One region of the Bacillus cihuensis genome, then DNA from elsewhere that is predicted to be linked to it. Evidence: riboswitches for the same ligand, from Rfam matches in the RefSeq annotation. Region 1 holds a riboswitch; each other region holds the start of a gene.
The links. A riboswitch is a leader RNA that binds a small molecule or an ion and turns the genes downstream of it on or off. The one in region 1 is predicted to bind S-adenosylmethionine.

Region 1 (11,000 bases):
CTATACTTATCATCATAGTCCATTGCTTTTCCCATATCCTTCATTTCGGAATCACATTCTGGGCATGCAACATAAATCTTTCGTAGTCCATTGCAAAGCGGACATAATGTCATATTCATTTCCTCCTATTTTCATCGAATCAAAACCAAAGGGTCAAACCACGCACTCATATATACAGAAATAATAAGTGATAATACTCTTGGTACAGAGTATTGAGTACGTGGCTAGACCCCTCTTAATATATCTCTAACTTGGTTGTTTTCATTGTCTCAGCTACTTCACTTTTACCTACTTAGTTATTCACCATATTTTGCGGATTTACCCACTCTTCGAATTGTTCTTCGTTTAGGTAACCTAGTTTAAGAGCTGTTTCTTTTAATGTTGAGTTGTTTTTAAATGCAGTTTTTGCAATTTCAGCTGCTTTTTCGTAACCAATATGTGGATTAAGTGCGGTTACAAGCATTAATGAACGTTCAACATTTTCTTTAATTTTTTCTAAGTTTGCTGTAATTCCTACTGCACAGTTATCATTGAATGAGTGAATTCCGTCAGTCAATAGTTTTACCGATTGTAAGAAGTTATAAATGATTACAGGCTTGTATACATTCAATTCAAAATTTCCTTGGCTTGCAGCGAATGAGATAGCTGTATCATTTCCGACTACTTGTACCGCAATCATCGTTAATGCTTCACTTTGAGTTGGATTTACTTTACCAGGCATAATTGAACTTCCTGGTTCATTTTCAGGAATTGCGATTTCTGCGATACCACTTCTTGGACCGCTCGCTAACCATCTTACATCGTTTGCGATCTTCATCAAGTCTGCAGCAAGTGCTTTGATGGCACCATGTGCATAGGCAATTTCATCGTGACTTGTTAATGCATGGAATTTATTATCCGAGGTAACAAAATCATATCCAGTATCAGCTGCCATTTGTTGTGCAGAAAGTGCAGCAAATTCTGGTTTAGAGTTAATTCCTGTTCCGACGGCTGTTCCACCAAGTGCCAAATTCAAAATATGCTTGCTGCTCTCCTCAATCATATAAAGTGATTTATCAAGCATCGCTCTCCAGCCGCTGATTTCTTGCCCAAGTGTGATTGGTGTAGCATCTTGTAAATGTGTACGACCGATTTTTACGATATCCGCGAATTCCTGTTCTTTCGCAGCAAATGTATCTCTGAGCACTTTGATCGCAGGAACCAATTTGCTTGCTACTTCAACATACGCCGCTATATGCATCGCAGTTGGGAATGTATCATTTGAGCTTTGCCCTTTGTTCACATCATCGTTTGGATGAAGCTTTTCATCACTGCCATTTTCCTTCAACCATTCGTTTCCTTTGTTTGCGATGACTTCATTTACGTTCATATTACTTTGTGTACCACTACCCGTTTGCCAGACAACGAGTGGGAAATGCTCGTCCAATGTACCTTCAAGAATTTCTCCACATATTTTTACTATGGCATTTTTCTTCATTTCAGATAAATCACCAAGATCAAAATTCACTTTAGCTGCCGCTTGTTTTACATAAGCAAACGCATGAATTAATTCAATCGGCATTTTTTCATAGCCTATTTTGAAGTTGTTACGGCTTCTTTCAGTTTGTGCACCCCAATACTTGTCAGAAGGAACCTTTACTTCCCCCATTGTATCTTTCTCAATTCTGTATTCCATTTCTTCTCCTCCAAATCTCTGTTATAACGCTAATACAGTCCTACTTAGTAGGAATCCCCTTTATTTTGTTAGCGCTTTAGTTTTTAAAAATTCTACATACATTATTATTGTACAAATGTTTTGCATTTAAAAGCAAATAAAAAAAAAGCTGTCCATCGTTTCTTAATACATAAATATGGATTTGCTTTTAATTGACATTAAAGATAAAGTATAGTAAATTCATAATTAACTAAATAATCAGGATTTCTTATCAAGAGAGGTCGAGGGAATGGCCCTGTGACGCCTCAGCAACCAGCAATAATAACATATTGCCAAGGTGCTAATTCCATCAAGCTATTTATGCTTGGTAGATAAGAAGAGACTGCATACTTATGCGCTTATAAAGTCTTCTTCTTAAAGAAGACTTTTTTTATTTTCTAGAAAAGGAGCCGTGAACGATAGTGAAAATTGATACACAATTAGCTCAATTAGGGAATCGAAGTGAAACTGTAACTGGTACAGTAAGTCCTCCTGTATATTTCTCTACTGCATATCGCCATAATGGCATTGGCCAATCAACTGGATATGATTATTCTCGGTCAGGAAACCCAACTCGTCAGCTGCTCGAACAAGCGATAGCTAATCTTGAAGGTGGCGATCAAGGATTTGCTTGCAGCTCTGGAATGGCTGCCATTTTCACAGTTCTTTCCCTTTTCCAGTCTGGTGATGAATGGATTGTCAGCAATGATTTATACGGCGGCACCTATCGATTGCTGGAAAAGGATTTTAAAAAATGGGGGTTAACATGTACATATGTTGATACAAATAACATAGCCGAGATTAAAAACAGTATTTCCCCTCAAACAAAAGCGATTTTTCTTGAAACGCCTACGAATCCGCTAATGCAGGAAACAGATATTGATGCAGTGTCAGCTATTGCAAAACAGTACGATGTCTTATTAATCGTGGATAATACATTCTATACACCTCTTCTGCAAAAACCGCTAGAAAACGGCGCCGATATTGTGATTCACAGTGCTACAAAATATTTAGGCGGACATAATGATGTACTTGCCGGACTCATAGTATCAAAAGGTAAAGATCTTTCTGAAGCTCTAGCACATCACCATAATAGTGCAGGTGCAGTACTAAGTCCATTCGATTCATGGCTGTTAATGCGTGGTATGAAGACACTTTCTTTGCGAATGGAAAGACATCAAGAAAACGCACGGAAACTTGCAGATTATCTTTCTACCCATGAATCCATTACAGATGTTCTCTATCCAGGAAAAGGCGGAATGCTTTCTTTCCGAGTAAGCGATGAACAATATGTGAATTCATTTTTGCAAAGCTTGAACCTTATCTCATTTGCTGAAAGCCTTGGCGGAGCGGAAAGTTTTATTACCTACCCTGCCACACAAACACATGGAGACATCCCTGAAGAGATAAGATTCGCAAATGGTATATGTAATAGGCTGCTTCGATTCTCTGTAGGTATTGAAGCATCGGAAGATATTATCCATGATCTAGATCAAGCATTCGCTAAGATGAAAAAGGAGGTTTTAGCATGACAGCCGACCATTTCAGCTTTGAAACATTGCTTCTCCATAATAACCATAAATTTGATTCAAGAAACGGAGCAGTTAGCGTGCCGATTCAGCATGCTTCCACTTTCCATCAATTTGATTGTGACCAGTTTGGGAAATATGATTACAGCCGAAGCGGGAATCCCACTCGCGAAGCGTTAGAAGAGATCATTGCAGGACTAGAAGAAGGTACAAATGGATTTGCCTTCGCATCAGGAATGTCGGCTATTTCTACTGCTTTAATGCTTTTATCAGCTGGCGATCATGTGATCGTATCTGAAGACGTGTATGGCGGAACATTTCGGATGGTCACACAAGTACTTTCCCGCTTTAATATTGAACATAGCTTTGTTGATATGACTGACATAGCAAATGTGAAGTCAGCCATTCAACCTAATACGAAAGCCATTTATATCGAAACTCCTTCCAATCCCCTTTTGAAGGTAACCGATATTCATGGAATCTGTTGTATTGCGAAACAAATTGGTGCATTAACATTTGTTGACAATACATTTCTAACGCCAGCGTTGCAAAAGCCACTAACATTGGGAGCAGATATAGTCCTTCATAGCGCGACTAAATTTTTATCAGGACATAGCGATGTCGTTGCCGGCCTTGCTGTCGTACGGGATCCAGAAATAGCAGAAAAACTCAGATTTCTGCAAAATTCATTCGGAGCTGTTCTTGGCGTACAAGATGCATGGCTTGTCATGCGAGGTCTGAAAACATTGCATGTTCGAATGGAGCACTCTGTGCAATCCGCTCAAAAAATCGCGGCATTCTTGGAATCCCATCCCCTTGTAAAAAAAGTTCATTATCCAGGACTTAACAGCCATCCACAATTTGCTTTGCAAAAGCAACAAGCGAAATCAGCTGGTGCAGTATTTTCGTTTGAATTAGAAAATGAAGATGTGCTACGCTCCTTTGTTTCTAATGTTACTCTACCAGTTTTTGCTGTAAGCCTTGGTGCTGTCGAAACGATTTTATCTTATCCAGCGAAGATGTCACACGCTGCAATGCCTGACTGTGAACGTGAAAAACGAGGCATCACGAAAAGCTTACTTCGTCTTTCAGCGGGCCTTGAAAATCCAGATGACCTGATTAAAGATTTTTCGGAAGCCTTGGAAAAAAGTAAACTGGTACTTACCGTTTAATAAATTTTTTCTTGAAGAAGAGTGTCAAAAGGGTCTGACCTCTCACTCTAAATCAGTATGGAATGTTTCATAGTATCCTAATATACTGTATTTAGTTGTTGCGAGGCCTGACCCTTGGACACCTTCTTTTTTTAATCTTTTGTACTGGTAAACCGCAATAAATCTCCAAATATAATCTCATCAGACAACCCTAATTCATCATATACAGTTTGCCGATATGGTTCACATGTAGCATTATTCAACTGTTCCCCCGATCCTTTACGATAGCAAACCCCATCTTGGAAAATATACGTATCATTTACAAAACCGCCATCTCTGAAAATCACGGGATGATTTGGAGATCTTGTAAACAAGTTGTGACCAAACGATATTGTTTGTTCTGTTTTTATTCCTAAGAGATGTAAAAGAGTTGGCCGAATGTCAATTTCTCCGCCTGGGACTGAAATCGTTTTCCCGCGCTCACCAGGAATATGGATAATCACTGGTACTTGGCGGTATTGAATGTGATTAATTGGCGAATATTCATCACCTAGCATTTGACTTAACGCCACTTCATATTTTTTTGAAATCCCGTAATGATCCCCATATAACACAAAGATTGTGTCTTCATACATTCCATGATCCTTAAGTGTTTGAAATAGCCGCTTAATTGCTTCGTCCTGATAACGAACCGTTGTCACGTACCGATTTACGACATCTTCGTCAGTATTTCCCATTGCAATTAGCTGGTCAGTTTCATCCAACAAAAATGGAAAGTGATTCGTTAATGTAATCAATTTTGCCAGATACGGTTCAGGCATTGTTTTCATAAGCTCCACAGATTGCTCAAAAAAAGGAATATCTTTAATACCATAATTAACCGAATTCTCATCGGTTACCACATAATCTTGCTTGGAAAAAAAGCGATCGTAGCCAAGGTTCTCATACATTTTTTCGCGATTCCAAAAGGATGCGTCATTTCCGTGAAAGGAAGCTGAATAATATTGACCATTCTCTCGCAAAAGACGTTGTAGACTTGTAAACGTATTACCTGGACGTCGAACGAAGACAGACCCTCCAGACAGCGGGTATAGACTCGTATCAATCATAAACTCGGAATCTGATGTTTTCCCTTGTGCAGTCTGATCATAAATTTGATTGAAATAAAAGCTTTCCTTTATCAAGTCATTCAAAAATGGTGTGATTTCTCGATCATTCACTTTTCGATTGATTACAAAGTTTTGTGTAGATTCCATACTGATTAACACAACATTCTTTCCTTTTGCTATTCCGAATAAATCCGTGGTATCATCCTTTTTACTCGCCATGTACTCCTCGATTTTCGCAGTATCGACATGTGTAGCCACTGCACGATCAATAGTAGGACGAAGCCCCATCGCAATGTCATACAGATGATAATTGTAAGGACCGATGCTTTTAACCATCAGTTCTCTGTTAAACGAGGCAGAAAAAAGATATGGAGACCGAAGCCACCCAAGTCCTGCTAATAAAATAAGTAGTAATGTACTGAAGCCAATAAACCGCTTTTTAAATCGGGCACTTATCTCATTCGGTTGGTTGATGATTTTTTTTGTAAAAAGGGCAATGATTAATACATCTACAAATAAGAGTAAATCCCACACTTGCATCAACTCAAACGTACTTGGACCAATTCCCCCGACATTTTTAAATTGAAACAATATAGAAACGGTCACAAAATCAATATAAAAACGGTAATACAATAAATCTCCATAAAGCAATCCTGTTATGAATAGCATAATCACTAAAAGCCACTTCATATGAAGTCTTTTTGTAAAGTAAATGCTAAATCCGATTAATAAAAGCAGTGAACCGATTGGATTGACAATAAGAAGCAGAGCATCGAACCAAGAATGAATGGCAATATCAAAACCAATAAATGAAACGATAACGGTCTTCAACCACATACATGTACACGCAAATAAAAACAGTAGTTTCGGAGTCACCCTCGTCTCTTTCATCGTCATATTTCATCACACCTTACTAGCAAAGTCTGTTTTCGCAAACGTCAACTCACAAAGTAGAAGACGAATTGATTCTTCACTATGATGACCCATTAACGAAATTTGGAGCCAGTTGCGCTTTAATAAATAGTGGCTTTCATAACTTGTTAGGATGTTTTTACTTTTCAAGAAATCACCTAATGTTTTTGAAGATTGATAAGTTGGTAAATTGATCGTGATAATACCTGGTGAATACATTTCGTTTCCTAAATAGTTATAACCATTTTCCTTTAAAAACTTTCTAATGAATATCGCTTTTGGTTCAATTATGCTGAAATCTATTTTTTGCAATGCAACATGTAATGCGTTTAATAGATTAGAAGAATGTGTAAATGGGGTACCATCATACTCCTGATACATTCCCATATCTAAATATCTTGGCAGATTATCATTATGACGTAGCTTATCCCGGTGAAAAACAATGACTAAGCCGGGGTAGGATCCTAAAGCCTTACCACTGACAGTCGTGGCCATTAATACATTTTTAAAGGACACAGGGACAACACCAACCGAGCTGCATGCATCAACACATAATTCAGCACCAAACTTCAGACAAAGCTCCTCGATTTTGTTCAAATCATATAAATAGCCGGTTGAGGTTTCACAATGCACGGTCCAGACCCATTTAATATTTGGATTTTCTCTTAAGCAATGTTCGATCTCGGAAATCGAAATGGGCTTATTCCATTCTTTTTCAATCGTTAAAAATGACAAATTAAAGCGTGAGGCATGGTCAATTAGCCGGTAACCGAATTCCCCATTTGCCAAAATTAAACCAGTCCCTTCGATCTGAGAAAGCTGTGCAGCCACTATATCATTTCCTAATGTGCCAGTCCCAACAACAACTTCTGCATACTTAGCGTTTGTCATGTTACAAAGAACGTTCCGTATCTTGTCCATTTGATTCATAAATCCGCTTGAGCGATGTGAGATAGCAGGTAGAGCGATAGCCTTGATTACTTCAGGATGAAGCTGTACCGGACCAGGAAGAAACGAAATTTTGCTAGCTACTTTGGAATTCCTGGCTATGAGTCTTTTGAAAACCTTTGTTGAGTTTTCAAATTGCTCAACTGTCAAATACATCGGCTGAAACTTAGCTTGTTCTGTCCCGACCATTTCACCAAATGCTTTAAATCCCATTCTTTTGTATAAAGGAATTTGCTGTTCAACACCTGATATAAGCGCCATATTATATTTTTTCTTTAAGCAAAAGCTAACTAGCAATTCAACCAATTTATAAAAAACGGGGCTTTTCCTAAATTCATTTTTTACAGTAAGTAGTCTTATTTCACATGGATTAGCATCGCTCGGTAAATAGTCGTCCAAATTCGTCAGTTTTTGATCCAATGAAAATGGTCGATTGGATCGAACAGCGATCATCCCAACGACTTCCTGATTTTTCTTGGCAATTATGTAGGTATTTTGTTTGTCAAAACGATCAATTAATCGCTGTTGTTCGTTTTGATTATGTTGAGGAATTTCTTCCACAAATGTTTGATAATTAAGTTTATAAATTTGCTCGAACTCAGATTGCTCTGAAGCGATTTTATAAACAACTTCCACTATATTCACTCTCCTATGTCGTTCTTAGTTTTCTTCTTCCTGCTGTTCGGTATATGAACGAGTAGGACAATAATCAGCATACACAGAAAGCCTATTGAATAAGTCCATGAATGCCCTGTTGCATAAGCAGTAATCGGAATTGTCATCATTGAGATTAATCCAGGAATTGTAATTCTACGAAACATTACATATCCGATTCCCATAACAATTCCTGTCACCAAAATAGCGACTGGGACAAGATAAAGGGTAACGGCTAAAAAAACGACGACTCCTTTGCCGCCACGAAATTGGAGCTGGATTGGCCAAATGTGTCCGATCAATAAACAAAAAGCACATATTAGCATGACCAATTCACTTTCTTCTATTAGGGTATTAACGATGAACAAAGCCATAAACACCTTTATAGCATCAATGACTACCGTAAAAAAAAAACCTTTTTTTCCTAGTTGCCGTCCTGCGTTTCTTGCACCAGCATTCCCGCTCCCTAGTTTACGAATATCTTTTCCCATCTTCCATTTACTAAAATAATAGGCTCCATTTATACAGCCAAAAGCATAAGATAGTGCGATTAATAATATCGGTTGAGTCATCAAACCGCTCCATTCACTGCATTCAATTGGATTCTTTTTCTACCAATCCTGTTTATTTCCATTTTATATGAAAATACTACACAATTAAAGGAAATACAATGGATTCTTTTTAAGTAGCAATTACATGCTATATATGCTGAAAATAAGAAGGTATGACTAAATAGAAATGCTTTTTTTGTTTTAACGCATATCTACAATCTTGCCGCTATTTTATTCAATTTATATTAAGTGAAACTTCAATCAGTGAGAGTTTCTTTCATCCCCCACCTACGCTTCTTCATCTCCCTAAGCCTTGAGGTGGGGGTTTTACTGCCTGTTAATGATTAAAAAACGGCTCCATACCTATTTAAGAGGAGCCATTTAGCAAAAAACCGTTTATTCGATAATTCTTGTTATCCTGCAACCTCATTCTTCTGGCCTTGCTGTAATTCATACATTTGAAAATACTTTCCTTTCAGAGCAATCAATTCATCATGATTCCCCTTTTCAAAAATGCGTCCTTTATCAAGGACAAGAATTTGATCCGCATTTTTGATCGTTGAGAGTCGATGTGCAATGATGAAGGTTGTTCTACCTTTTTTCAAGACATCCATGCCAGATTGAATAATTGCTTCTGTTTCAGTATCAATACTTGCAGTCGCTTCATCTAAAATGAGGATGGCTGGGTTAAAGGCAAGTGCCCGGGCAAATGAAATGAGCTGACGCTGTCCAGAAGAAAGCGTACTGCCTTTTTCAATCACTGGCTCATCTAATCCTTTCGATAGATGACTTAATACTTTATCGCCGCCAACATCACGTAGTGCTTTTTCAATTGCTTCTCGAGTAATCGCTTCATTTTCAAGGTTAATATTGGAGGCAATTGTGCCTGTGAACAAATAAGGATCTTGGAGCACAATACCCATGTGCTCCCTTAAAGCTTGATGAGGAATTTCTTGAATATTTTTCCCATCTATCATGATCTGTCCTTTATTCGTATCATAGAACCGAAATAGTAAATTCATAATAGAGCTTTTTCCTGATCCAGTATGTCCCACCAAGGCAATGGTTTCCCCTTGCTTCGCTTGGAACGTAATATTTTTTAACACATATTCATTTTCTTTATAGCCGAATGATACATCCTTAAATTCTACATTTCCTTTGTAACGCGGCATGCTTTCATCCTCAACTGAAATTCCTGGTTCATCCAACAAGCCGAAAGCCCGTTCTCCCGCCACCAAAGCTTGCTCCAGGTTTGCGAACTGATTGACGATTCCTTGTACTGGCTGTAATAAACGATTGATAAAATCTACAACCGCATACAGCATTCCTAAAGAAATGGCGCTTGAAGCGGTCATTGACATCCCACCGAAATACCAGATGAACAGTACTAATGCAATGGTTTTTAATATGCCAATTAAATTGTAACTAGTGAGTGAATTTAAGCTCAACATTTTATTTTGATACGTAAAATGCTCGTGATTCAATTTTTCAAATGATTCTTTTACAGCTTTTCTTTGGTTAAATGCTTGAATGATCGTCATCCCTGAAATGGATTCATTGATCATACCATTAATATCACTGATTCTTGCTCGAATGATATGGTTATATTTCGAAGCAAACTTCCGATAAATTATTGTCCAAATCATAAGGATTGGAACAAGAACGAGAGCTGTCATTGCGATTGGTGGATTCAAAATAAATAAGGCAGTGAATACACCGACAATATTAATCGTACTTGAGAAAAAATTCGCCAGTACCGTAACATACAGTTCACGGATTGCTTCTGTATCATTTGTAATCCTTGCAACAACCTTCCCGGCTGGTAAGTTATCAAAATAGCGAATCGGCAGCCTTGACATATGTGTGAACAGGTCATTACGCATCCGTTGGATAATTCGATTTGCTGATTTTTTTAAATAATAGCTTTGGAAAAATTGAAGCAACGAGGAGATTAAGACGAGACTGAAATAAAAAACGACGAGCATGAGAATTCTAGCAATCTCCGGTTGATAAAAGGCAAACAAATCTTCTTTTCCTAAAACAGTTGCAGGATATTTCTCAGATTGCCCATTTTTCGTAACTGTTAAAGTCACCCCATCCAACTTCCGGCTACCTTCAAACGGTACAATGTCCTCAACAAAGACAAATTTAGTCCCAACCTGTAGTACCCTGATTTCCTTTCCTCTCGTCTCTTGATTATTAAAATAGTCGTCTCGTTTATACCAATTCCCTTGGTAAAATACGGCGTCTTTACTTTTTTCTGTTTCGTACCACTCCGATTCTATACCAAGAATATGGGAATCTATGATTTTCTTTGCAACGAAAGGTCCTGTTAAATCCGCGGCTACGGAAATAGATAACATGATAAGCGCGCCAATAATTAATTTTTTATATAGAATTGCATACTGGTATAGTTTTTTTACAACTTTCATACATTCACCCCAGTTCCCGCC
Region 2 (11,000 bases), on a different contig from region 1:
TCTTGAATAATTGTGCATTTAATCTCTTTCATAATTCTCCTCCATATAATCAATAATTTGTTTCCTCGCTCTGTAATAGGTCACCCTTGCCCATCCTGCACTTTTTCCAAAAAGAAGCCCTATTTTCTCAAACGGTAATTCGCCAAAAGTACGTAGTGAAAAGACTTCCTTATATGGATCATTCATCGAGTGAAGAAACTGATGAACTGCGAAGGCATCTTCTTCATTCATCAAATGATTTACAATTTGCACTCCCATACCTGATTCTTCTACTACATCTGAATCTATTTGACGTTTATTTCTTTTGTAGTGAGAGAAATATGTATTTTTTGCAATTGTAAAAAGCCACGCTCGAATATCTTTAGTACCATCGAATTTTTTAATTGCTTTTAACGCCTTAAAAAATGCTTCTTGCGTAATTTCTTCGGCTATACTCTCATCGTGACTTAATGACTTGATAAACAAATAAACTTCTTTAAAATATTCTTGATAGATTTCCTCAAAGTCCAACTTCTCTTCTCACCCCTTTCACTTATATAACTCCTGGAATTTAATTTCGTTACAAAGATATTTAACTATTTTACACTATGAATATTATATTTTTTACCATTTTCAATCCCAATTGATTCAACTTGCTATTAATAACATAAAATAGCAAACTTTTTACACAATAATATGATTTACTAGAAATGAGGCTGATGAGTTCAATTATTTTAAATGCCCCCTAGCTAAGATTATCTTCATACTTTCCTTACTATTATTCATTCTCCTAATATTTTTTGGCTGTTTTCTAAAAGATTGTTGCTTTTAACAATTTTGAATGCACTGAGTGGATTGTAGCGGAAGGCACTTGACTCCTGCGGGAAATAGAGGAAAGGTCGAGACCCCACAGACGCAAAGCGGCGAGGAGGCTCGACTTCCTCCCCGTGGAAAGCAAGTGCCTGCAGCGGAAAGGAACGTTTCATTATTTAGAAAAGGCTACAAACTATGCGAAAACAGCCTATTTTTTTATTATGTTGCTTGATTGTATTAGGATATATAATGATAAACAGACAAAAAATAATAGCCTTCTCCTAGATGTTTACTGGGAAAAGGCTACAACTTACTATATTTTTTTGTCTACTCGACAGAGAATTGTAGAGTGAATCTCCATTATAAGCTCGTAGACAAGTCAAGTAAATGAATGATTTTATCTTTTAGCTGGCCAAGGTATGCATCTCCTCTAGCGCGGGGCTTTGGCTGATCAATCACTATTTCTGAGTAAATCATCCCAGGCTGACCTCGAAGAATAACGATACGATCACAAAGGTAAAGAGCTTCGTCAATATCATGGGTTACAAGTAAGATTGTCGATTCATATTGCTTCCAAATCGAGAACAATAAATCTTGAAGTTGCATCTTCGTAAAAGCGTCTAGAGCACTAAAGGGTTCATCTAATAAGAGAATTTCTGGTGCAGTAACTAAAGCTCTTGCTATCGCTACTCTTTGCGCCATTCCCCCGGATAAATCTTTAGGATAATGGTTTTCAAAACCTTTTAGCCCAACAGATTCAAGATACTTACTCGCCTTTTCATGCTTATTTAAGTCATTCGTTAAACCAAAGGAGATATTCTCAATTACTTTTAACCATGGGAGAAGACGTGGCTCTTGAAAAATCATGCCGATTTTTTCATGAACTGAACTAACAGCTTCCCCATCAATCAAAACACTTCCCTTAAAACCTACATCCAATCCGGAAAGCACGCGGAGTAGGGTGCTTTTTCCGCAGCCACTTGTTCCAAGAATTCCAATAATTTCTCCCTTTTGAATCGATAGACTAATATTTTTAAAGCCTGTTTCTCCATTAGAAAACGTTCTCGAAACATTCTCAATTGCTAACATAGCTACCATCCTTTATGCTTTTTTCTCTATTGTATCCCGCCAATGTAGCGACTTTGACTCTAAATTTTTTAATAAAGCATCCGTTATTTTTCCTAAAATAGCGAACAGGACGATACTTGAAATAATTAAATCTGGTGAGTAAATATTTTGTCCATATACTAGTAAATAGCCAATTCCTTTGCTTGCTCCCATTAATTCTGCTGCTACTACAAACATCCACCCAAGACCAAGTCCACTGCGAATTCCAACTAGAAATGATGGCAAGGATGCTGGCAGAATGATTTTTCGGATAAGCTGAAACGAATTAAAATTATAGATTTTACCTATTTCAATTAATTTGCGATCCACTCCCTGGATCCCAGACACAATATTGAGATAAACCGGAAAGAAAACACCGACTGCGATCAAGACAACCTTCGATGACTCGCCAATCCCCATCCACAAAATGAATAAAGGAACCCAAGCTAGAGAAGGGATTGATCGAAAGGCTTGGATTAGTGGATCAAATAAACTTTCAACTATTTTCATATAGCCCACAGCTGCTCCTAAAATAAGTGCAGCTGCCACCCCAATAATAAAACCAAGGAAAAGTCTATAAAGAGTAATCCCCATATGGCTCCACAATGTTCCTTCACCTGCCATATTGAGAATCATATAAAAAATAGATGTTGGCGCAGGCAGAAGATGCTGAGGAAAAACGCCAATGTTACTTAAATACTCCCAAATGATTATGAGCAAAACAGGTATTATACTGCCTAAAGCTACGGTCTTTACCGTTTGATTTAATTGGAACCCCTTTTTTGTTTTTACCGGAAGTCGGGATGAGACAGCGTTCGTTTTCCCACTCATTCATAGTCTCCCTTTCAATAGTGGCTGTTTAAACAGTCACTTGTTATTTAATCACTGCTTTTGCAAATTCATCATGAATCAATTCATCTACTAAGGAATCTGCATTTGCACTTTTTTGGATGATGTCACCCTTTTGCAAAATGCTACCAGCTGAAATCAATGCCTCTTTTTGCACATCTCCAGGAATTGGACTTGAAAAATCATTCCGTTCCATTTGCTTATTGGCTACATTAGAACTGATTTGCGCTTCACTTGCTAAGATTTCTGCCGCTTCTTCTGGGTTTTCAAGTACCCATTTTCTCGCTTTTTCATAAACTTCAATGACCTTTTCAACTTCTGCAGGATATTTCTTAGCAAAATCGCTTCTTACATTTAGCGTCCCATAAGTGTTGAATTCAGGATTCCGATAAAAGATTCTTGTATCAGCTTCCAATTCCAATTTAGCCATATGCGGATCAAGGCCAGCCCATGCATCAACTTGGCCAGTTGTTAATGCAGTTCCTCCATCAGCATGCTGAAGGTTCACAATTTCCACATCGGTTGGAGCCAAACCTGCTTCATCAAGCGCTCGTAGCAGGAAGATGTAAGGATCAGTGCCAATCGTTGCTGCAATTTTTTTTCCCTTTAAATCTTTGACCGATTGAATCGAAGAATCTTTCTTCGTTACAAGTGCTGTCCATTCAGGCTTGGAAAAAATATAAACAGACTCAATTGGTGCACCTTTGGATTTAGCTATTAAAGCTGCAGCCCCAGCCGTTGAGCCAAAATCGACACTACTGCTATTTAAAAATTCAAGAGCTTTGTTGCTGCCTTGGCTAAGTACAAATTCAACTTTAATTCCGTCTTTTTCAAACGCTTCCTCAGCCCAGCCAAATTTCTTTAAAACAAGGCTTATCGGGGAATAATATGCATAATCTAGGACAATTTTTTTAGGCTTTTCATCTTTAGCGGTCGTACTACTTGAACACCCTGCGACACCTATTAGTAAAAATAATGCTGTCAATAATCCGAACCATTTTTTCATTGAACTTTACCCTCCCATTTGAACATACAATTTTTAATTTTATCTTTCACAAGCAATCGTAAGTTGAGGTCTGAGTTGAAGTTTTTCCAAACGAATCAGCGTATCCTGAATCTTGTAGACGAACGACACCGCCAATGATAATTTGTATTTTCGATGTCAGATTCGTTCTTTTAGCTAGATCGCACTATCTTAATTTGAAAGAGATGTAACAGCACCTCTTTTTTTCATGGAATACAAAAACCCCCCTCTAACATTAAAGATAGAAGGGGGGCGTGAATAAACAAATAAAACAATCGTCCACCTTCTCATCTTCGGAATCGTCTTACTTCCTCTGAAATTGGCACCGGGCATTATTAATGCTGGTTGCCGAGGTTTCTTAGGGTCAGTCCCTCCACCTCTCTTGATAAGAAGAAAATCAATATTTAATTCTTTAAAATTGATAATACAGCCTTGAAAACATTCAGTCAATACTTTTTCTGAAATTTTAGAATAATCGAATTTTTAATGACAAGTTTACCTACTTGTTCACTAGTCATTCTATCCCGAACAATTACATATGTAAACATCTGTTATCATGCAGCGCCGACTACAAATCGCCCGTTTCGTTCAATTATGTGATTCAATCACTTTCTTAATATACCTTCCTTCTGTAAATTCCGTAAAATCTCTCAATGCACAAAGTCTTTCTTGATTATTTTTCATAAATATCAGTGATTCTTTGCTATTGTTTCTTTCCGTTTAATTGTCTTATCAATCACTTGAAAAAGACAAAATTGTGCCAACAAAAAAATCAGAGCTGCAACTCTGATTTTTTGATTGGTAATAATCATTATTTTAATATAAACTTTATTTACATTTTATCTCTTTATGCGTAGTTCTCCTCATTAATTAGGATTCGACATTGATTTACTTGTACCATCATACATGCTGAAAGTCCTCACAGTTGTTATTCCAAAGAAAACTTCACAATATCATCTACGTATTCCGTTTTGCTATATCCGTTCATAACCAACTTTTTAGAAGTCAAATTGTGATCATGAAGCCGAATATTATAGGTATTATGGAAATAACGAGGCTGCTCTATTTCATTATATGAATATGGGGATTGATTCAGATCGTATTCCATCCCGTTTTTATCAACGAGCACATCTTCAATTTCCATCTCCATAGAAAGAAATTGATTTTCATCCTCACTAACGATATCAAAATGAAGTACCTCATATGCTCGATTCTTCATTTCACGATTGCTTATAACAATGTTGGTAGACTGTTCATCTTCTTGCTTGTCTAAAATGATTGTACTGCCAGCGTAATTAAAAGTTTGCGGAAATTCTTGAATTTCATCCAATTTGATTGTTTGATTTTCATTCAATGTTAGGTAAACAGATTTAAACTGAATGTTAACTTCTTTTGGCTTTTCTCCTAATAGAGGGTCAAACCTTATTTGAAAAGTATCCCAATTCATATTATTCTGTGAAAAAATAAAAGTGCTGCCATATATATTCGCTTTCACTTTTTGATTGTTCACTTCTAGATCGTTGAAATTAATACTTTCTATCCGCTTTTCCGGCTGTTCATTATTTACACTTACCTGAAGAAGCGTAGCTGTTGGAGCCATGATTAGTTTATCAAATCGAACCGGAATTCCCTCTATTTCTATTTCCTTATTCAATGCATATTCGGTGGAAGGCTGTTTTGTTACAGGTATCTCGAAGTCCCATTCCCCACTTTTATTTTCTATATTCATATAATCCCAAGAAGTGTTTTGCTTTGATGAATCACGAATCAATTTCTTAAGATGTGTAATTTTAAGTTTGATTGTCCCGCTATCCCCCTTCAGCGGTTGTAGACTCATCTTCCCTTGATACATGTTTTTCTCTTTTCTATTAATATCTGATTCTAGTTCAGGTGGATAGTAAATTGGAAATGTATCATAGTGCATGATTTCATAATCATTTTCCACATCAACCCCATCACCTAAATTTAACATATATTGATTGTCTGCATTTTTATCTTCTATTTCGTAAAAAACAAGCGTCTGCAACTCATCGGCAATGACACTCTTAATCTTCACTTTCACCCCTTCGCTTTCTGCTACCAAGTTCAGCCTTTGGCCATTCCCCTGTTGTAGAAAAGTACGCAATTGCGGATCTTCCTCTGTTAACAAATAATAGAGATAAGGAATCACTCCTGTAAAAAAGCCGATTCCCATCACTAACACGCATACACTCGCCAAAGTGAGCCCCTTTCGCTGCCGCTTCTTTCTCTTCTGTTTTCTATGCTTTTCTTGTTCTTGTAGCCTTTCTTTGACATTCTCCATGAAACTATCTGGAATATGTAACTCAACCCTTTCAGTTAGATTTAACATAGTTAACCGGGCATCTTGAAAGGTAGCTAGATCCTCCTGACATTGTTGACAATGATAAATATGTACTTCGAAATCAATCTTTTTCGATCGCTCCATAGCTCTTTCTAAATAATTTAGGTAATCCTTGCGATAATCCATACAACCATGAAAGCTTGTTTCAGAATACATTCCATTTCTAAGTGACTGGATTCCAGAAGACAAAAGCTCGTTCACCTTTTCCGCTGAAACTTGGAGGAGATATGCCACATCCTCTTTAGAAAATCCTTGTACATATGTAAGTACCATCGCTTCTTTCTCGTCCTGTTGCAATGGATTAAGTGCTGTAAATAGTCCTTGATGTGACTCACTTTCCTCCAAACCTTGCAAACTTCCATCCCCTGAAAGCTCTCGGCAAATATGTATAAAAATAGATGTAACCCATATTTCGAACGGTATGTTACTTTTAAATCGAGGCCATTCCTTTTGAATTTTTAAAATCGACCGGTAAAAAAGTTCCTCCATTTGCTGCTGATTTCTGAGATAGCACCAACCAAGTGTATAAAACGATTGTTGATGTTGATCGAACCAATCGAAGATGGATTTTCCACCATTTTCGCTAATTGTAGTAGTAATCGGATCTATATTTGCTGGAATCATATACGTGTTCCCCCTTTTTCGCGACTTCACTGTCACTCCCCGATATTTCTTGTTTCACATAATAGATACACAACTAGTACTATAAAAGAGAGAGCAATCCGCTCCCTCCATCTTCATAATACTAATTGTTCACAGCGCCTACTACAATTTGTTAATCTCTAGCACTTCAAATCATTCAACGGACTATTAAAATCATTAAAGGAAATCTAATACTTCATCCAAATCTTCTTTATAGCGATTACTCAAAAATATAGGCTTCCTTCTAAAGTGCCGGAATAAATCTTTCTTTATTTCCTGTTTTTCCTCAGATGTTAAAGTGTCGGAAAAACTTCTAACGATTTGTGTTTTTTCTAGTAATGATAATCCCTTAAGCAAATTCCACAATTCTTCAATCAATTCTCTTTAATTAACTAAGAACAAACTTATATGTTCATCATACTTAATCACTTGGACGTATTATGTACTTTTTAAAAATATTATTTAAAAATTTTATTCTAAGTACTTTTTCCTATTATTCCATAAAATTTATCGAAGTTATGTCGAAAAATATCGAAATGAGTAAAAATTAGGCATAGAGACTTAAGATAAAGCCCTGGCCCTAACCGAAGTTTAGTAGAATTCATCGACAGCTTCTAGATAGCAATTTCCTTGATGATTTTATGGTTTCATTTAAACACATAAAAAGCTCAGTCGGTAAACTGAGCTTTGAAATAATTGATTACTATAATATTGTTGTGATATGCACTACGCATGTGTAGAGTTCTGTGATAGGATAATTTACGAATTATAAATGGTACAAAGGGGTATCCCCCAACAAACATGAAAACGAAGATAAAATTTGGCTCTTCTTTTTCCATGCTCGTCAGGGGTTTCCCTCATTGCCTATTAATTATTAATTATTTATTTAATATTCCAATATATAGATAATGCCTATAACATTATTTTTCCCAAGGAATGATTTTTTCAATTTCTTGATTATTCGAGTATTTATTCGTTTTAACGAGATTACCTACTAATTTTTAGCCATTACTTCCATAGGCTTCCTCAATCTCATTCCATTGGTACTGAGGATTGAAGTTAACGGATGCATTCGTATTCGTTTACTTATAGATGTGCAGAAAATTATAGAGGCTGCCTATCGAATTCATCAATCAGCACTGATACAAGATGAAAAATTTGTTCGCTAAGTATTCCTAATATAATATAGAATGAGCATGACTCTGCTTTTTTCATAGTCATGCTTCTTTTCTTTGATACTACTGTTTTTCTTCTATTATAAGTCCAACCGATAGCATTTCACTTGAATATCATGATTTTGGAATTCCTTCGTATGATCTCGTTTAAAACCAAACCACTCGTATAATCTAATCGCTTTTGGCATTTTGTCACTCGTATGTAAATACAATTGGCTTGCGCCTTTAATCTTTGCATAGCTGACACTGGCTCTAATCAATTCCTGTGCAACACCTCGGCCTCTTGCCTCAGGATGAACACCTAGTAAACGAATAATCGGTGAAAAAATCAGCAGTTCAGGTTTTTGATAAGCATCTTCTGATGACAAAAACAACTGTAATGATCCTAGAACTTCCTGACCACTCTTTGCAACCAATATCTTATCAACATTGGGATTATCTATTGATGCTACAATACTTTCTCGATAATCTTTCCAGACTTGTGGATCTGTATAATCTGGTTCATACTGTTCATAACTCTCTACCAATACACGGCGAACAGTTTCTTTATCTTCCTCTTTTAGCTCCTCTATGACGATTTGTTTTAGCATATAATCCCTCCTTACAACTTACATTCCCTACTTAAGCTAGTACTCAAATATTTGTTTTTTTAATGTTTTCTTCATCAGGGTCATCAATATTCATTAATTCTTTCCCATTCTCATAAACTCCTAAAGTTTCCTTATCACGCATAAATGTGTAATCCTCCTATGAATCCAAAAGTCCGTTTACAACCTGTAAAGATTTTGATGCAATTTGATAACGTTTGGCATAAACTAGGTGCTCTTTAATTGCACTAAGAGTTTGATGAAAAATAAAATCTCCTTTTTGTTTTTTACAAAGAGGAGATTTTGATCCATTAAACATTTAATACTTACACTGAGGAACAGGTCAAAGGAAAATAAGTAAATTCAGAAGTGCCTCCCGCAAGAACTTTAGGGCTAACACTTGGAATTTTTGTGAATCCATTTTATTGAGCTATATTCGCCATGAGGATGGCTATCTAATTGAAATTTCCTAAATTCATTTTCCAGCTCCGTTAATGATAACTCGAAAAGATGTTTATCATCTTCCTTAAAAACCTTAAAAGCAACCAATTGGTCTATTAATCTTTGACGTTTTTCTTCCACAGCCCTTCTAAGTATATCCCCCATTCATATCACTCCTCATATTTTTTAGATTTGATTCTTCCCATAGGAATCCAACAAAAATAACAAATAGAAAATATAGAGAATGATGGTTGAAAAAGCGACGCTCACAATATTGTAGTAATCGCTTTTTACTGACAGCTAGTTACCATTGGGTGCAACCTTTTTTTGAATGGGAAAACGTTTTTTTTGTGTAATATCGACTTGCGTTATGTCTCCATCATGAACCGTTATGTTCACACTGCCATACTCCATTTGATTTAAGGTTGATAAAATATACCGAATTTTCTCTTCATCTATACGTTCCTTCATAATAAATCATCCTCCTTAGAAACTAAATTTCGTTTTACCCTTACTTTCTAAATTGTTTTTTCACGAATAAAACGATTTTCTGGTTTCTTCAAACCTAGGTGATCCCGAAGAGTTTCCCCTTCATATTCAACTCGGAATAAATCTCTCTCTTGCAAAATAGGTACAACATGCTTAGCAAAATCCTCTAAATCCCTAGACAGAAGTGGAAATTGAATCATAAATCCGTCTGCCGCTTTCTCAACAAACCATTTCTCAATCTCATCTGCTACCTGAGTAGGTGTTCCTACAAATCCATCCTTTCTTGCTGCTCCAAAAAACCTTGTATATAAATCTCCTACCTTTAAATCCTCTTTAACAATGATTTCTTTCATTTCATTAAAATTACTTTGGATGCTATTGACTTCTGGAAACACTACTTCTTTAGCAGGTGTATTTAAAGAATACTTTGAGAAATCTACATTCCCCATATAACCAGAAACAAATTTCAATCCTTCATAGGGATCTATCAGACTCAAAAGTTCGTTATATTTTTGTGCTGCAATTTCTTCCGTTTCTCCGATAATGGGAGAAATTCCATGAAGGATCTGAAGCTCATCTTCATTTCTTCCAAAATCTCTTAACTGAGACTTTAACTTTTTGTAGTAGCGTTTCGATTCTTCAATATTATCCCAATGAGTAAATACCACTTCAGCCGTTCGTGCAGCTAATCGTTGTCCTGGAATAGATGCACCGGCTTGAATAATAACTGGCTGGCCCTGTTTTGAGCGAGCTATATTCAATGGACCTTTTACAGAGAAATACTTCCCTTTATAATGTTGCTCATGAACTTTATTAGGATTATAGAATTGTCCTGATTCTTTGTTATAGATAAATGCATCATCTTCCCATGAATCCCATAATCCTTTAACAACATCGATGAATTCTTCTGCTCTTTCATAACGAAGATCATGATCCCAATGCTTCTCTCGACTAAAATTCAAGGCTGTCTCTCCGGTGGCATCAGATGTTGTTACGAGATTCCATCCCACACGTCCTTCGCTAATATGGTCAACAGAAGCAAATTGGCGAGCAAGAACATATGGTTCGCTGTATGTGGTAGAGGAGGTTGCGCCAACGCCAATTTTTTCTGTCACCGAAGCAATCGCAGTAATATATACGATCGGATCAAACCGGTTAAGAATTTGTGGATGTGATTCATGATTAATCGCTAAACTATCAGGCATAAATACCAGATCGAATTTTGCCTTTTCTGCTATTTTGGAAAGTTTTTGCAACTCTTTTATTTCAATACTAGCTTTTGGATTTGCAAGAGGGTGACGCCAGGAGGAGACATGCATCCCAGAACCAATGGTATAAAGTGCTAATTTTATTTGCCTCTTTTGAGTCATAACCATTCTCCTTATTTATTATTAGAATACGTTTCCTTATAAGTAGCTAACTCATCTAAACTTATAAAGGTTGGAATGTAATTTCCTTTATAAGTTTCTTCTATAAATTTAGCTGTTTCATTTGATTGATAAAGTTTAACTATTTGCTTAAATAATTTATTA
Region 3 (11,000 bases), on a different contig from region 1:
TTGCCTCCTTAACTTTTTGAACACTTTCTAGCAAGACCTTAACGAAGTCTTCACCTGTTTTGATTTGGGACCGCTCGAGAATAAAGGTCTTTCCTACTGTTAAGCAAATTTTTTCTGCTTGAACACGGTCGTTCGAATTCGATATGGATGTAATATCTTTAACATGAGCAATCCCAATAATTCTTCTGCATAGCTCAAGACCAGTAACGGCTGCTGCATCATTCATAATGGAATTTACATATGTCTCTTTAAAGCCTGGTACCATCGCTGTTTTTTCTGCTACTTTTTCATCCCACAACTGTAAAAACTTTTCTTGAAACAATCGAATAACATCCTCAATTGTTTGTTCCAAATAACCCAAATATTCTTCTCGTTTCGATTCATCTACGATTGTGAAACTAGCATTCACATAAGCAAAAATTAGATTAGCCACTACATTGCCGACATCATAGCCAGCTGGACCATAAAAGGCAAATTCAGGATCAATAATCTTCGTGGAATTTTCCTTGATAAAAATAGATCCGGTATGGAGATCACCATGAAGCAATGACTGGGTATTCGTCATAAACTCGAACTTCAACTTGGCCGTTTCTAGTCCTAGTTGTTTATCATTCCATATATGATCTCGAATAAATTCTTTTGTCCCTTCAAATACATCATTTTGCTCACAATCGTAGAATGGTTCTGTATAGACTAAATCCTCAGTTATTTCACACAACTCTGGATTAATAAATTTCTTCACTAATTCTTTCTTTTCCTTATGTCCCATTACAACATCCGATGTTAGCAATAATGTATTAGCTAAAAATGTACTTATATGCTCCGCAAATAACGGGAATTTTTTATAACTCAAAAGTGCTGTTCGCATAATTTCATGATCCGATAAGTCCTCCATTACACAGCAATTCATAATAGGATCATACGAATAGAAAATGGGAACAAAACCTGGAGCCAGTTCGTCATGAAGTTTCAATAGTTCACTTTCAATCCGATTGCGGTCAGGAGAAACTTTAAAACTATCAGAAATACGGGCTACCGGTCCCGCTTGTTTAATAATAATAGATCTACCACTCTTTGGCTCAACTACTCTAAACACATAATTTAAGTTCCCATCGCCAATTTCACGACATTCAAGCTCGGCATTATGTGCAAAGAAATCCAGATTACTTTGCACATAATCTACGACATCTTGTTCATTCATCGTAAAATAGCTAGTCGTAAAGTCCTTCATATAAACCCCCTCCTAAACAGCCACACTCAATGAAAAATTATTTGAAACTAGTAATATGACTACTTTAAATATTATGATAATTTAACGTGCAGCTTCTTCCTCGTAAACAGGCACCCAACCTTCTGCTGTGACAAAAACTCGTATGGCAACTACTCTGCGATCGTCATCTAACGTGAAGTAATGACGAACCCCGACAGGAACAGAAATGAGGTCTCCAGGATGTAAGTGAACCTCAAAAAACGGGCCATTTTTTCCTTGAATAATAAAAACGCCATGCCCACTCACGATAAATCGTACTTCATCATCTGTATGGTGATGCTCACGCTGGAAATTCTTTAATAACTCGTCAAGATTTGGCGTATGCTCTGCAAGTGAAATAACGTCCCAAGCCTTGTAGCCTCTTCTGTTTGCGATATCCGTAATTTCAGGTTGGAAAACTGTTAATATCTCTTGTTTTTCTTCATCACTTAACACATACTTCTCTTGTAAGTGAACTGGTAATTTTGAAATATCCCATGATTCATAAATCACGCCTTGTTCTTGCAAAAATGCAATTACTTCCTCTTGGTTATCAATTACTTCATTAGTTCCTTGAATAACAATCGTTGTCATCATATTTCCTCCTAAAAATTTATTAGATAAATCGAACTTATTAGACTTTTTAAGTCAAGTGTCTTGCTCCATAAAGTCCGGCTTTTGCCTGAAGTAATGTGAGCTGATACTGAAATAAAAACTCACAGGCTTCGAGAATTTTTTTAGCTTCAAAGCCATCTTTCCCCCATGCAGTGATTCCGTGATTACGAATCAACACGGCTCCTTTATTTTCATTCGCAAAGGAAGCAAAGGTTGCTGCTAATCTAGGAATATCCGCATAGTTCCGGATGATTGGAATGATTAACTCTGCATTCTCATCCCACCGGTCAAATGCCTTTATTAGCTCCTGACCTTGAAAAACCACTTTCCCCACGTCGCCATACAATTCAGAAATCACATTGTTCGCTACTGTATGAACATGGAGACTGCAGCCGGCATCCGTTCTTTTGTATATTTCACAATGCAGCAGCGTCTCAAAAGAAGGCTTCACATTCGTGCTTCCGACAGGATTTCCATCACCATCCACAAGCAGAAAGTCTTCATTTGTTTTTTTTCGTTTATCTTTCCCGCTTGCCGTGACAAGAAATTGCAATGGATCATTTTGTACTTTAATCGCTAAATTACCGCTCGTGCCCATAAACCAATCTCTCTCGGCCAATTCAGCTTTTATCTCCATAAGCTCATGATGACGAGTAAGTAACACACTCATTTTCCAACCCCCTTCGTTTGACTACTTATTTGTAATTTCTCTAAAATGTCTATGCAATCATAAAACGTATCAAAAGGTTGAAATGGAATCGAAAACTCTCCGCATTTTTCAGCTAAATAATCTCTTGCTATGACAGTATGAGAAATTTTCGCAGCTTCCAAATCTGTTACAGAATCGCCAATGACTATTGCATGCGTCTTGGCATTCGATAGTTGTCGGATTATCGCAGGTTTGCAACAGCCGCAATTTTGATTCGTACATGTCTGATCACAAGGATGTGGCCATTGTATTTGAATCGTTTCACCTAAGAAATCAGCCTGATTACAAAACACCCCGGCAATAGAGTCAAACGGGGCGAGAATTGGTCTAACAAAAAAATCCATCCCTCCACTTACGATATAAAGGGGGATCTGTTGCTTTTTCGTATATTGAACAAATTCACTAAACCCTTCGCGAATCTCACTATTTTCTAAAACAAACTTAGTAATCTCCTGTTTTAGTGAAGTTGGAAGGAGACGAAACATGTTGCCTACCCCTTCTTGGATACTGACCGAACGAGATAAAACATGATCCTTCCACATCTCCCATTCTGGTGGAGCAAATTGCTTCATTATACTAACAATATTGTCTTTCTTTGTTACCGTACCATCAAAGTCACAAAAAATGATTGGATTATTCACTTCGCAACCACATCCTTCCAGCCCCATAGCCGGACTGCCTCCTGAAGTTCAAATGCAGCAGTTTCTTCTGAAAACGCATCCCCAGAAAGCACCAATTCAATTGCTTGATGAAACGCCTTACCACCACCCTGCGCTCCTTGTGGATGTCCATGAACGCCTCCACCTGCATTAATGACACAATCCTTTCCGAAATCTTGGATCAATAAAGGTACGAGACCTGGGTGAATCCCAGCTGATGGTACAGGAAATACCGATTTAATCTGTGTTTTCTTTATTAGCTCCTCTTTTATCGCTATCACCTTATCTCTGTCCAAAGCTACACTGCCGTATGGTGAAGGAAACAAGGAAAAGTCCGCTCCTGCCAATCTTTCCAATTTCCCTAACAGTAAGGCATGAGAAAGCCCATATTTTTCTGATGAAGTGAACGCACCGCTAACGGCAGGGTGAGCCATAATTGGAAGAGCAATTTCCTCATCTTCTCGTAAACTTTGTAAGACATCAAGACCATAAGCAAAAACGTTAAATAACAAAACATCCGCTCCTAAATCTCTTGCTTTTCTAGCTCGATCCCTTAATTCGAACGTTCTTCCTGTTAAATTCACGGCATATAACGTTCTATGACCAGTTTCTTCATACACTTGATCAAGTACTTTCTTTCCTTCTGTTACTCTTTTTTCAAGAGGAGTGAGAGGGTTTTCAAAGAGGATTTCATCGTCCTTCACTAGGTCAACACCACCCAATGCCTGTTCTCGTAATTGGTTGAGCAGATAATCTAAATCCCTCCCAATCACTCCCTTGAAAATACTCATAATTAAAGGACGATCAAAGACTTGAAGCTTTTCGCGAATGCCTGCAATTCCAAAACGAGGTCCTGGAAAATGGCTTAAAAGGTCTTGATCAAACTTTAAATCTACTAATTTAATTTCTCCATCTAGAGATAATTTTCCGAAAGTTGTCGTCAGGATAGCAGGAATATCTTTTGAAAAATTAGCCGCTGGAAAAGCAATGTGAAGTTCGCCAACGTTTTTTCCAGATACCTTCTCTTCATCCACTTCTTTGACCGTGACAACTCGACCTTTATGATTTTTTAATTGTTCTTGTTCGAGCAGCGGCAGGTTCGTCCAAGAACCAACCGTTAGACCAAGCGCTATTTCTTCGGCTTTTTTTTCCAAGCTTGATGAATCAGATATTATGCTGTACACAGCTGTTACTTCGCTCATTTTCGCCACTTCTTCCTTTTAAAAAATATAAAAAACCCCTTCAATAAGAAGAGGTTTCCGAATAAAAAACAACTTCTTATCTATCAGCATTTCTGCTGCAAGAATTAGCACCGTGCTTAAAAATAAGTCGGTTGCCGGGTATCATCGGGCTTGTCCCTCCACCTGCTCTTGATAAGATTTTGTATATAAAAAATTTAAGTTTAATGTAATTTCGTATAAATTATGCCATTTTGCATGATTACTGTCAATGTATTTTAAATTATTTTTATATTTTGATTACTAGTTAAAGTGAAACTTCAATCAGGCTTTACGGACAGTAGCCCCCCACACACATTAGCTTCTTCGATTCCTCTAAGCCTTGAGATAGGGGCTTTGACTTCCGTTAATGCGGGATAAAATTAGTTAAATACCTGCTTACAGGATTTTAGTAAATGAATTCCCACTGCCTTATTTATCCGTCTATTACCTTACTAATAAACTTATGCTGAGATATGTGTATGAACACTTTTTTGATTTTCCCACTTATGCAGCAATTTGAAAATTGGCGGCATCACGAGACAAACTACGATAATTCGGAGCACCTGCACAGCCACTACAAATGTGGAATCAGCATCTAGTACGACTGCTGTTGTCGCCATCTCCGCAACGCCACCCGGTGCGAACGCAAGGGCTGTGGTCATAAACGCCATTCCTGTGATTTCTGAAACAAAATAAGCACACGCAAACATCGCTACGATTAACATGATCGTACTGATGAAGGCAACAACTAATGTTTGTTTTAAACCAATAAACATTTCTTTGCGAAAACGGGAGCCAATCGATACGGCAATTAAAATCTGCGATACGACCATGATACTATGTGGCCAGAAGGCAATCATATCGTGTCCAGTAGTGGTAGATGTGATGGATTGAACAACGGCGACTCCAACCATGCTTCCAAGGAGCCAAGGAGCCGGAAATTTCAAATATTTACCTACATGATATCCCCCATAGGCAACGACAGCAAGCACCAGACTCCATAATAAGTGATGGATTTCAAAAACAGCGCCTGGCGATTGTACGATAACCGGTGCCGTCGGAATTACCACCAATAAGGACACGACAATCGGAATAATTAAAATAACAAGAAAAACACGCATCGTTTGGATAATACTAACGACCGCTGTGTTGGCACCGACTTCCTCAGCCATTCCTGGCATAGCCGATAGTCCACCCGGTGCCGTACCGAAAAAACTAGTCAGCATATTAGTTTCGCTAAATTTCCAAAGTGCCAAACCTGAAAGTAATGAAAACATAATTGAAAGCAGTAGCATGACTATAATAACAATCCAATGTTGCTGAAAGACTGTAAGAACAGATAGATTAATTTTTTGACCTAGTTCAATACCTAAAATACACTGCCCTATATTTAGCCAGTATTTCGGTAGACCTTTCGTCCCTAGAAAATTTGGTGATACGAAAGAAATGAGTGCAGCGAAGAGTAATGTTCCAAGCATCCATCCGATCGACAGACCTGTCAACGAAAGTAAAAAACCACCTGCGCTACTTAGAACAATAAACATCCATATATTTTTATTCAATTTTACATCGTCCTTCTTTCCGCTCTCTATATGAATAATTATAATGAATGGACAGTTATAAATAAAATATAATTTTGATATGACTAACCATAAGTAAAGATTATATTAGCTCCGTAATTGTTTCGAACTTGCCAAAGCACTATTATCTTGAAGCACTCTCCAGTTTGAACAAGTACCAATAAAGTGGAACTTCAATCAATGGGGGTTTTTCTTCATCCTCCACTGATTGTAGTCCCGTTCTAGTGTCGCTAAAACCTCCACACAGTGTGGGTAAAGCGACACTACAAACCCGATTGGGCTTTTACGGGCATCCCCCACCTACGCTTTTTCAATTCCTCTAAGCCTTGAGGGGGAAGTCTTGACTTTCCGTTAAAGCAAGAGAAAGCATTTCGCAATAGACAAAAAGACGTGTATATACAGAAAACTTGCTTTCTGTAAGATACACGTTAGGCACATCTGAAAAATTTAATAGTATGAAAAGTGTAAGCTACTGCACAAAAACGTCTAAAAGTCCCCTTTTATATCTTTCGCGAGTTTAAAAAGGGATGATTCCTAATACAATAGCTACAATAATCATGACAGCTGTTGAACCACATGCCCACTTCAAGAAGGAACGCTGTAATGCTCCAAAATCTTCTCCAACCATCCCGACCAATAGATAGGTAGAAGGAACAAGAGGACTTAATAAATGAACAGGCAATCCTAAAAGAGAAGCTCTTCCAATCAAAGCTGGGTCGATTCCATAAGCAGCTCCAGCCTTAGCTAGTAATGGAAGTACTCCGTAGTAAAAGGCATCATTGGACATGAAGAACGTAAACGGCGCACTAATAACTGCCGTGATTACAGCAAAGTGCGAACCCATAACATCTGGAATATGCTGAATCATCGAATTTGCCATAGCATCCACCATTTCCGTTCCTGCAAGAATTCCAGTGAAAATTCCAGCGGCAAAAATCATCGAAACAACAGATAAAGCATTATCAGCATAATTTGCTACACGTTCTTTTTGGTCACTCAATTTCGGATAATTTATCGTTATGGCTATGGCAAAACCAATCATGAACAAAACGGCTGATGGCAGTAATTCCATGATTAGTGCTACTAATAAGGTAATCGTTAAAGCATAGTTAAATACAATTAATTTAGGGCGTTTTACATACAATTCCTCAGTTGTAGCCGCTTGTTGAGCTACTCCCTGATAGTCAAACTCTATGACACCAATTCTTTTTCTTTCTTTTTTCCCGAGACAATAAGCCATGAACAAAACGAATAGAACACCGCCAATCATAGAAGGAATAACAGGTGTGAATACGTCTGACATTTCAAGGTTCAATGCGGTCATCACCCTTGCTGTCGGCCCTCCCCAAGGTAGTAGATTCATAACGCCTGAAGCGGAAACAGCAATCCCTGCTAAGAGAAGTGGTCTCATGCCAATCCTTTTATAAAGGGGAAGCATTGCAGAAATTGTAATCATATATGTGGTCGTTCCATCTCCATCCAGTGAAATTAGCAGAGCCAAAATAGCTGTCCCTATGGCAATTTTTACAGGATCTCCTTTTACCAACTTAAGAATTGTCTTAATTATTGGGTCAAAAACTCCAGCATCAATCAAAACACCAAAGAATAAAATCGCAAATAATATCATGATTCCCGTTGGAGCAACACTTTTGATTCCCTCTAACGCCATTGGACCCATCTCACTCCCGAAACCACCTATGAGTGCAAATACAATTGGCACGACAATGAGAGCAATCATAGCTGAAAGTCTCCCTGTCATTATTAAAATCATAAATACAATTATCATCATATATCCAAGTAAAGCGAGCATATTTATCACTCCTAATCTTATATATAGATAAATTGTACTCTATGCTCTCTTCGTTGTAAGCGTTTGCAAATTAAAGTGTTTTAAAATAATTGTGAAAATTTTGTTCATTTTGTTCACGATTGGTTTTTGGCTATCCGTGAATACTTAAGGATTCGTTCTTTTACACAAAACGAATCCAGCGTTAAACAGCACACTTTACCATGAAGGATATATCATGAAGCACGCTACACTCGCCTAATTACAATGATGACGGTGCGGAATGGGAATTTTGGATGTTTTCTCGATAAAATCAGTATACCTGATAAAGTGAAACTTCAATCAGTGGGGGAGTATTTCTTCCGCCAGAGAAAGACCGAACTCTATCAATATTATTCAGCCCTTCTTAGAAACAAGATGGGATTTCCTCTAAATTTTACAATATCTTCGTTCTGGTCGCCCTACAACTCCGTATACCACTTCAGCTTTACATTCCCTGACAGATATCAAATATTCCAAATATCGCCTTGCGGTTGTCCTCGAAGCACCAATTTGAACACTCACTTGTTCCGCCGACATACCCGTGTCACTCATTTCAAGAACAGTTCTCACTTTCGATAATGTGATTTCATCGACTCCTTTAGGTAATATAACCCCTTTCCTTTCCTTGGTTGGGGATTTTTTTTGAAAAATAAGATCTACAAAATCTTGGTCTAAATCACGCTTAGTTTGCAAAAGCTGGGACTTATTAAGATATTCTTCAATCGTTTGATAAAAACGCTCCATTTTTACTGGTTTGATCAAATAGTACTCCACACCATAGCGAAGCGCATGTTCAAGTATTTCTTTATCGATTGCTGCCGTAATCATGATAATATCCACTTGCGGGAATTTTTGACGAATGATTGGTAGCAAATCGGAACCAAGTTTGTCTGGCAAATACACATCTAGGAGGAGCAAGTCAGGTTTTTTTTGCTCCAAAATTCGTATCATCTGTTTGGCATTTAGTGCTTTTCCTATTACATCGATTTCTGCAAATTTATTCAGAAACTTCTCATGAATATCTGCTACGCGAAAATCATCTTCTACAATAACCGCTCTTATTTTCCCCATACTTCTCCTCCTCTTTTTTCTTTAGGCAGATAAACGGTGAATACCGTGTTTTCTGCCTCGCTATGTACTTCGATTATGCCTCCAAGTTCCTTTACTGCACTATCAGCGTTGTATAGTCCGTATCCTCTTGGTTTTTCACTCGTCTTCGAAGTGAAACCGCGTTCAAAAAGCACGACCATTTCTTCTTCCGTGATTCCTTTACCATTGTCGCTTACTTCAAAGATGATATCTTCTCCTATATCAGTCGCGAATAACTTTACAATCGGTTCCTCTATGTCATAAACCGCCTCAAAGGCATTATCTATTAAATTGCCAAGTACGAGTGTTATCTGGAACAATTTGATATGATCCGGAAGTTTGTCGATGTAGCTTAGCGAATCTATTTCAAATCTAACTTTTTTTTCAGATGCTTTACCTAATTTCCCTAACAAGATTGCCTGGACCTTTGTATCCATTATTTGTTCGAATACAATCTGATTGAGAAATTGAAGCTCGGAACTTTCACTTTGAATCATGTTTATCGCTTCGTCATATTCGCCCAGTTGGATTAATCCGGATAGTACATATAATTTGTTCGTATATTCATGTGTTTGTGCTCTTAGATCTTCTGAATACATTTTTACTTCTGATATTGTGTTCACCATTTGCTCGATTTCCGTTTTATCACGAAATGAAGCAACTACACCACTTACTCCATCATCATCAAAAATCGGGGTGATGCTCACAATAATCGTTTGATGTTTCCAAGTCATTTCACGATCGATTTGCGGCTCGCCTGATTTAAGAACATCATATAATTGACTTGAAGGAAATAATCCATCTACCTTCAACCGGCGAACAGTTCCTTTAACGTTCAACAGTTTTTTTGCTGGTTTATTCATGGAATTAATCATGCCGTTTTTATCAACGGAGAGAATTCCTTCTTTCACAGAATGAAGCACGGCATTTTTTTCTTTATATAAATTAACGATTTCATATGGCTCTAATCCCATCGTATCTTTACGTATACTTCGTGCAAGCAAATAGCTGCCTATTATTGATATAACAAGAGCTAGGAAAGAAACAAACAACTCTTTGGACACATTTCTTACGATTTGTTCTTTAACATCCTCTACTAAATATCCTACCGAAACAACACCAATTATGTTTCCTTGCTTATCGAATATCGGCGATTTCCCTCTCATCGAAAGACCAAGGGAACCACGTGCTTCCGAAATATAATATTCACCATTTTGAATCGCCCGCTCGTTATCTCCACCTATCATCCGCTTTCCAATTTCTGATGGCAATGGGTGGGAATAACGAATACCATCCTTATTCCCTACTACAATAAATTCAGCACCCGTTTCATTCTTGATTTTTTCGATGATAGGTTGGATTTCCTCAGATGGATTTTCTAATTCAAATGCCTCGATAATAGATGGCATAAATGAAATGACTTTAGATATCTCTAAAGCAATAAGACCTCTATCCTCTGCCATTTGCTTACCTTCCATATAGGTAAAGTAAGACGTTAATAAGATAATCAGAAATAAGCTTAATGTAAGTACTAACCCATGAATCTTTGTTTGTAGTGATACCCTTCTCATATTCAACAGCATCCTCAATTTTCGTTCACTTTTTCTTTAAGTTTATCGGAATATGAAAATTTTATCATCTCAAATTACTAAATAACATTATGAATAATGTTATTCGTTTATAGTTTTTTTGATATGAATACGAATATATCCAAAAAGCCACATCATAATTTAAACAAAAAAAGATCAGGCAACTTCCGACGTAATAGAAGCTACCTGACTTTGTATACACATATTATACTTTCTTAAAATAGGATTTTAGATAAGTAAACAACAATCGCAACAGTAATGCTACTAAAAATGGTTGTCACAAGAACGGCCTGAGAAGCATATTCAGGGTAATTATCGTATTCTAGCGCCAACATCGCGCTATTTCTTGATGTAGGAAATGAGCTTGCTATGAATAATGCCTGTGCGGACGTATCCGATATACCAAGTAAGAAGATGATCAGCAGAGCGACAATGGGAGAAATCAATAACCTGCCTATCACG

Region 2: linked by a shared signal. The riboswitch ahead of V179_RS0101775 (aliphatic sulfonate ABC transporter substrate-binding protein) and the one ahead of V179_RS0121205 (methionine biosynthesis PLP-dependent protein) in region 1 are both predicted to bind S-adenosylmethionine.
Region 3: linked by a shared signal. The riboswitch ahead of V179_RS0103315 (2,3-diketo-5-methylthiopentyl-1-phosphate enolase) and the one ahead of V179_RS0121205 (methionine biosynthesis PLP-dependent protein) in region 1 are both predicted to bind S-adenosylmethionine.

What each region holds. Positions count from the first base shown of each region.
Region 1 is NZ_KI632497.1:626,426-637,425, forward strand. It holds gene V179_RS0121195 (hypothetical protein) at 1-113, opposite strand, end outside; gene fumC (class II fumarate hydratase) at 293-1,675, opposite strand; SAM riboswitch class I at 1,920-2,032, shown strand; gene V179_RS0121205 (methionine biosynthesis PLP-dependent protein) at 2,113-3,225, shown strand; gene metC (cystathionine beta-lyase) at 3,222-4,394, shown strand; gene V179_RS0121215 (LTA synthase family protein) at 4,526-6,379, opposite strand; gene V179_RS0121220 (aminotransferase class V-fold PLP-dependent enzyme) at 6,386-7,978, opposite strand; gene V179_RS0121225 (glycerol-3-phosphate acyltransferase) at 7,984-8,568, opposite strand; gene V179_RS0121230 (ABC transporter ATP-binding protein) at 8,961-10,979, opposite strand; gene V179_RS0121235 (ABC transporter ATP-binding protein) at 10,976-11,000, opposite strand, start outside.
Region 2 is NZ_AYSD01000010.1:392,731-403,730, reverse strand. It holds gene V179_RS0101800 (zf-HC2 domain-containing protein) at 1-32, opposite strand, end outside; gene V179_RS0101795 (RNA polymerase sigma factor) at 19-510, opposite strand; gene V179_RS0101785 (ABC transporter ATP-binding protein) at 1,153-1,881, opposite strand; gene V179_RS0101780 (ABC transporter permease) at 1,894-2,730, opposite strand; gene V179_RS0101775 (aliphatic sulfonate ABC transporter substrate-binding protein) at 2,774-3,754, opposite strand; SAM riboswitch class I at 4,057-4,164, opposite strand; gene V179_RS0101770 (DUF4179 domain-containing protein) at 4,701-6,758, opposite strand; gene V179_RS0101765 (GNAT family N-acetyltransferase) at 8,032-8,541, opposite strand; gene V179_RS0101755 (Fur-regulated basic protein FbpA) at 8,932-9,144, opposite strand; gene V179_RS29510 (YezD family protein) at 9,280-9,450, opposite strand; gene V179_RS0101745 (LLM class flavin-dependent oxidoreductase) at 9,498-10,838, opposite strand; gene V179_RS0101740 (MetQ/NlpA family ABC transporter substrate-binding protein) at 10,850-11,000, opposite strand, start outside.
Region 3 is NZ_AYSD01000010.1:738,233-749,232, reverse strand. It holds gene mtnK (S-methyl-5-thioribose kinase) at 1-1,231, opposite strand, end outside; gene V179_RS0103330 (1,2-dihydroxy-3-keto-5-methylthiopentene dioxygenase) at 1,313-1,843, opposite strand; gene V179_RS0103325 (methylthioribulose 1-phosphate dehydratase) at 1,893-2,534, opposite strand; gene V179_RS0103320 (2-hydroxy-3-keto-5-methylthiopentenyl-1-phosphate phosphatase) at 2,531-3,241, opposite strand; gene V179_RS0103315 (2,3-diketo-5-methylthiopentyl-1-phosphate enolase) at 3,211-4,434, opposite strand; SAM riboswitch class I at 4,508-4,612, opposite strand; gene V179_RS0103310 (AbrB family transcriptional regulator) at 4,914-5,996, opposite strand; gene V179_RS0103305 (CitMHS family transporter) at 6,550-7,842, opposite strand; gene V179_RS0103300 (response regulator) at 8,248-8,931, opposite strand; gene V179_RS0103295 (ATP-binding protein) at 8,919-10,520, opposite strand; gene V179_RS0103290 (AEC family transporter) at 10,754-11,000, opposite strand, start outside.